Regions from separate parts of the Flavobacterium sp. genome, predicted to be linked through region 2. Evidence: riboswitches for the same ligand, from Rfam matches in the RefSeq annotation. Region 2 holds a riboswitch; the other holds the start of a gene.
What was found. Region 2 has a riboswitch for S-adenosylmethionine ahead of RSE15_RS01635 (hypothetical protein). Riboswitches for the same ligand answer to the same signal wherever they lie in the genome.
Positions count from the first base shown of each region.

Region 1 (3,438 bases), 960 kb from region 2:
AAAACATCTTCAACATGTTCAAGTAAAACCTTGTCAATTTCATCATAAATCTCTAACATTTCAGGATTCACAATTCCCATCGTCATTCCGTTTTGGATGGCATGATACAAGAAGGCAGAATGCATCGCCTCACGCACTTTATCGTTTCCACGGAAAGAAAAAGACACGTTACTCACACCACCAGAAATATTTGCATACGGAAGATTTTCGCGAATCCATTTGGTTGCTCGGAAGAAATCTAATGCATTTAATTTATGCTCTTCCATTCCGGTTGCAACTGGAAAAATATTAGGGTCGAAAATGATATCTTCAGCAGGAAAACCAACTTGGTCAACCAAAATATCATAACTTCTTTTACAGATTTCGATACGTCTTTCGTAAGTATCGGCTTGACCCTTTTCATCAAAAGCCATAACAATTACAGCTGCTCCGTATCGTTTAATTAATTTGGCATTATGAATGAAAGTAGCTTCTCCTTCTTTTAAAGAAATGGAGTTTACCACACCTTTTCCTTGAATGACTTTCAAACCCGCTTCTATAATTTCCCATTTTGAAGAATCAATCATAACAGGAACTCTTGCAATATCGGGTTCGGCTGCGATTAGATTAAGGAATTTTGTCATAGCATAAACGCCATCTAACATTCCTTCATCCATGTTGACATCGATGATTTGTGCACCACCTTCTACTTGAGTGCGCGCGATATCTAAGGCTTCATCATATTTTTCTTCTTTTATTAAACGAAGAAATTTTCTAGAACCTGTAACATTTGTTCGTTCTCCAACATTAACAAAATTGGTTTCTGGAGTTACAATCAAAGGTTCTAAACCTGATAATTTTAAATATTTATCGGAATTATAACTCATTACTTATTCTTTTATAATGTTTTGCAACAGACTCCCAAAAGACTTTACTATCACTAACATACTGGCAAACCCAACATCGTTGTGAATTTAAAAATGATTCGAAATTTATTTTTATTGTTCTGTTTTTCATTGTAATATTTTTTGCCACGGATTTCACCGATTAAACGGATTTCAATTGTTGCTTCCTAGGTTTAAATTCTTTTGCAACCTCAGCAATTAATTTGATGTGTTCTGGCGTTGTTCCGCAACAGCCACCTATAATATTTACTAAATTTTCCTGTAAATATTCCCGAATTAATTGTTGCATTTCTTCAGGCGTTTGGTCATATTGTCCAAATGCATTTGGTAAACCAGCATTTGGATGTGCTGAAATATTCAACGAGGTATTATTTCCCAATGCTTTTAAATACGGTTTCAATTGGTCAGCCCCTAAAGCGCAATTAAACCCAACACTTAACAATGGAATATGTGAAATCGAAATCAAAAAAGCTTCCACTGTTTGTCCCGATAATGTTCTTCCAGAAGCATCGGTAATAGTACCTGAAACCATCACTGGAATATCGATATTGCGTTCTTCTTTTACTTCTTCAATTGCAAACAAAGCCGCTTTTGCATTGAGCGTATCGAAAATTGTTTCTACCAAAAGTAAATCGCAACCACCATCAATTAAAGCTTCAACTTGTTGTTTGTAAGCGATTTTTAAATCGTCAAAACTCACCGCACGGAATCCTGGGTCATTTACATCAGGTGACATAGATGCCGTTCTGTTGGTTGGACCTATGGAACCTGCTACAAATCTTGGCTTATCTGTGAATTCATCTGCCACTTCACGAGCGATTTTTGCTGATTGAAAATTAAGTTCGTAAACTAAGTCTTCTAAATAATAATCTGCCATTCCAATAGTTGTTCCCGAAAAAGTATTGGTTTCTACAATATCAGCACCTGCTTCAAAATAAGCACGATGTACTGATTTTACAGCTTCTGGTTGGGTAATGGAAAGCAAATCGTTGTTTCCTTTTAATGGATGCGGAAAATCTTTGAAGCGCTCGCCTCTGAAATCTTCTTCTTCGAATTTATAACGTTGCAACATCGTTCCCATGGCTCCATCGAGTACGAGAATTCGTTTTTTGATTTCTTCTTGAATTTTTGACATATTATCTTTTAACCGAAAAGCTCGCAAAGATATTTCGCAAGGTTCGCAATGCTTTAATTTATTAATATGTTATCAAGAAATTGGAAAGAATTTCCTAAGGTTATCTTTTTCCGATAAATATCGGAATAGAATGTAGCACCTTCTACAAGAGTAGGGTTGCTAAGCTTTCAATGGGTCTATTCCCTCCAGCTTTCGTGATAACAAACTCTATGTTTATGAACATTGCAAATGTAGTGACAAAATTGAAATAATGAAATATTTTCTAAAATTTAATTAAAAAAATATTATTTATAGATTTATATTCCTAATTAACACTTTTAAACAGAATATAAATCTATAAAATAATTTAAAAACTTTTATTCTAACGCTTGTTTCAAGTCGTTAATTACATCATTAACTAATTAAAAAAACACAAACAACAACTTAACCGCACTTCAAATAACTGATTAAAAAAAGTAGAACTTTGTTATCTTAGACTGAATTTATAAGCACTACTTTGTTAAAAGATGTAGGGCATTTTAAAATAGTGACAAAAAGAATTGATTTTCTTATTTATCACAAAACTTATTTGTTTTATTTGATAAATTCATTTTACATAAAACAAATTCCTAACCAAAATTTATTTAAAACCCCATTTAATTGTATTTCCAAAATGAATAAAATAAAAAAAGGCAACAATCATTTGTAATTCAATTTCATTTCATACATTTGCAAACAAAAACAAAGAGGAAAAATTTGAACTGATTGCAACCTCATTAAAAAAATGCTAAAGCAGTATTCCTTACTCCTTTACGCAATTTGCAATCTTCGTTTTTTTCTCGCTTAATTTATAATAAATTTAATTATGGCTTATTTATTTACGTCAGAATCAGTGAGTGAAGGACATCCTGACAAAGTTGCGGATCAAATTTCAGACGCATTAATTGATAACTTTTTAGCATTTGACCCTGAGTCAAAAGTAGCTTGTGAAACATTGGTTACTACAGGTCAGGTGATTTTAGCTGGAGAAGTAAAATCAAACACTTACTTAGATGTACAAACTATCGCAAGAGATGTAATCAAAAAAATTGGTTACACAAAAAGCGAATACATGTTTGAAGCAAATTCTTGTGGTGTTTTATCAGCAATTCACGAACAATCTGCCGATATTAACCAAGGTGTTGACAGAGCAAGCAAAGAAGAGCAAGGCGCTGGTGACCAAGGAATGATGTTTGGTTACGCTACCAATGAAACTGCAGAGTTCATGCCGTTAGCATTAAAACTATCTCATCAATTATTACAAGATTTAGCTGATTTAAGAAGAGAAAACAACGAAATCACTTACTTACGTCCAGACGCTAAATCGCAAGTTACTTTAGAATATTCTGATGATAATAAACCGGTTCGTATTGATGCTATTGTAGTTTCAACTCAACACGA
Region 1 is NZ_CP136574.1:2,141,945-2,145,382, reverse strand. Features, by position in the region: gene metH (methionine synthase) at 1-866, opposite strand, end outside; gene RSE15_RS10160 (homocysteine S-methyltransferase family protein) at 1,027-2,019, opposite strand; SAM riboswitch class I at 2,117-2,223, opposite strand; gene metK (methionine adenosyltransferase) at 2,864-3,438, shown strand, end outside.
Region 1: another riboswitch for S-adenosylmethionine. It lies ahead of RSE15_RS10160 (homocysteine S-methyltransferase family protein); the one in region 2 lies ahead of RSE15_RS01635 (hypothetical protein).

Region 2 (3,438 bases):
CAATAAATTTCTTCTCCATGAAATCTTTAAGTTCCTCCACATAGCTAACTGTTGTAATTAAACAATCGTGAAGTGTAAAGATTGGAACTTTACCTTTATGAATTTTATCATACTCCCTAGCTATTTTATCAATCATCGTTTTGGCTTCAAATTGGAAGGTACAATAAGCTATTTTTTTATGTCGCTCTTTTGAGTCTCCACTATTTTGCTCAATATTTTTAAACTCATTTATAAAATTTAGGACTTGTGGAAATAAAGAACCAAAAGCAAGTTGTTCAAATTTATAGATACTAGTTTTGGCAAAAAGCATTGACAATAGCCTTTTCTTAGCAAACTTTTCCAAGTCTTTCATATTGCCATCAAAATAATATCCAAATTGCTCTTTAAATTCGTGATTATAATACTTCATCACCTTTTCAAAATTGTATCCTTTTGATGAATATACTTCTTCGTTAAAGATTCTATCCGCAAACCGTTCGTATAGTTTTTTATTTAATACCAAACCACCAAAGTCGTCAACCTCAGTATTTAATAGATATACGGGCATTTTTGCCAACATATAAATGATAGAAATATCATACTGAAATTCCTCCGAAACGTAAGTAAGGCGATTAGCAAGATAGTACTTCATAGTCAGAAATAGGAAAAATGGTATTGCCGAGCTGATGTCGACTTCGGCTAGGAATTCCCCATCATATTGTAGATGATTTCTAGCATTTTTTGACAAACGTGTAATATTGGAGTGAACTCTCCCATCGGTTTTTGGTTTTAATGTTAATTTAGTATCTCCATTCATTATTTTGATAATACTTTTAGCGTTTCTAAGGCGTTTTTCTTTATCGGAGATTTTGTTTATACGTTCCATTGCTAATGAAGGCTCATAAATGGTTAATTTACCATCTTTAAAATACTTCATTAAGAAATAATAATTCAATCTAATCATTTCATTAGTGATGTTTTTTAATTTTATTGCATTTAATCTTTTTAAGAGAGATTTATCTGTAATTGTATATATTTCTAATTCACTGTCGGAATAGTATTTCTGAAGTTTATAACCAAAGGGTTTGCCTTTTTCATATCTTGCACCCCTAAGAACAGCCCCGTCATTGGGGAAGTTTTCAATTAAAAATTGTATATGTTTATAATATATTCTGTTAAACTTTTGAAGATACTTTGAGTGCAGTCTAGTATAATTTGAAGATTTATTGCTTTGGTACAAAATCACAAAATGGATGACCAAGTAAGCAAAGTCAGTATTGAACTTGAAATCGTGATTGTATTTTCTTACTAAATATTCAAGGTTTAAATTCTTTGGTTTTAGGATATAGTATGCTTTCATTTGTTCGAAGTTTTTAGACAAAGCGATGCCTACGATGTTAGAAACACCGCTAAATCTTGTGAGTTAATTTTAAATTACTAAATTGGGAACTAGCCTAAAAAGCTAATAAAAAAGCATGAAAAGTCAATACACTTTGAAGCGACAAAGAATAAATACAATTGATAAAGGAATTTTGCAGTAAAAGAACACACTGCTAGGAAAACAGACAGTTTTTGCCATAAATACGTTTTTCTTTTAGTTAAACACTCACATCTTTTTTCCACCTTACATACGTTTACGCAGGTTGGCATAGGATAAACCTAACTCTTGATATTTTTTGCAAAATTACAAAAAAATACTGAAATAGGCAAGTTTAAAAGCTTAAAAATGAATGCATACAGAATTTTTACAGTAAATAAATTCAAGAAAAAAATATAAAAATAAATTCTAAAGAAAATTTTAAATCTTTCGAAATGTGTGTCAAAAGTGTGCCAAAAAAATAGGAGTTTTGACTTTTTTTTATTAACTTTACGGGAATATTAATCAGACACTTAATAAGTAAGAAACCGTTCTTTTGTTTTTTTGTAAGTTATTGAAAATAAAGTAATTAGATGAAATAAAAAAAGCTCCGAGTTTACTCGAAGCTTTCTAATTTAAAGGGTGAAAGACGGGTCTCGAACCCGCGACCTTCGGAACCACAATCCGACGCTCTAACCAACTGAGCTACAATCACCATTTGTTTTGACAAGAGAATTATTATTCTTTTGCGAGTGCAAATATAGGTATTCCCTAGAATTTAGCAAAGATTTATTTTATTTTTTTACTACTTTTTCACTTCAAATTTTCTAAACTATTGACGGTCAAATATCTTTCCACTACAAAATCGTTGGTATACGCCTCTCCTACTTGTCAAACAAGGGCTTGTATGAAGTTCATACAATGTCGTTACAATTTCAATTAGTCAGAAATAAGTAACAAATATAATAGGTAAAAGTGTGGATATGATGCGCATAACCTAAATATTGCTTACAAAAATAATTTAATTAGGGTACCACAACCTAACCTTTGGTATACCGTTGCTATACCGTTGCTATGGAGTATCTATACTTAAGGCTATAGATAAGTTTGTATTTTGTTTGTAATTTGACCCGTCCTAAAATAACTATACAGATTAATAAATAAATCCTATTATAGTTATACAAATATAATTTTTAATCCTAAACTTACTATACAATTGTTTTTTCATGATAAAAACTCTTATTATAGTTCTTCCATCTTTTGTTTAATTTATCGGATTGCAAATGGGCTTGATTAGGTGTTAAATAATCACAACTTGCATGTGGTCTTAATTCATTATAAGATTTAATACTTCTACTTATTTGATTTCTTGTTTGTTCAAAACCTAATAGACTTGAGTAAAGATTAAATTCTGTTTTTATAATACCATTTACTCTTTCTGCTAAAGCGTTTTCATAAGGATCTCCATTCTCAGTCATGCTTATAGCTATATTATTTTTTAATAGTAAATCAACATAATTATGAGAACAATATTGCGAACCTCTATCAGAATGATGAATAATAGATTGGTTATAAATTCTGTTATTCAATGCCATTTTTAAAGCTTCTATGCATCCTTCCGCTGCCAAATCTTGACGAAAACTATATCCCATTATTTTTCTCGAATAAGCATCTGTAATTAAGCTTAAGTAGCCCCATTGATGAGTAAGACGTATATAAGTAATATCACTTACCCAAACTTGTTCTGGTCTTGTTATTTCAATATCTTTTATTAGGTTGCTATATTTTCTCATCCAATGCCTAGAATCAGTGGTCATAGCTTTTCTTTTTCTTTGCCTAATGAGTAATTTATGTTCTGACAATAAATCAAATAAATAATCTCTACCAAAAGATATTTGATGTGAGATCAACTTATTTTTTATTAGAAAGTGTAGCTTTCTAGTTCCTAGTCGTGGCAAGTTTTTTCTGATGTTAAATACTTCTTGGAGAATAACATCTTCTTTGACTAAACTACTCTCTTTACGCCATAAACTATCGTAATATGCGTGTCTTGTTCTGCCAAACAACCTACACAAAACAGCTATTCCCAATTTTGGAAAATC
Region 2 is NZ_CP136574.1:352,116-355,553, forward strand. Features, by position in the region: gene RSE15_RS01635 (hypothetical protein) at 1-1,339, opposite strand, end outside; SAM-I-IV-variant riboswitch at 1,560-1,657, opposite strand; tRNA gene RSE15_RS01640 (tRNA-His) at 1,977-2,052, opposite strand; gene RSE15_RS01645 (IS3 family transposase) at 2,545-3,438, opposite strand, start outside.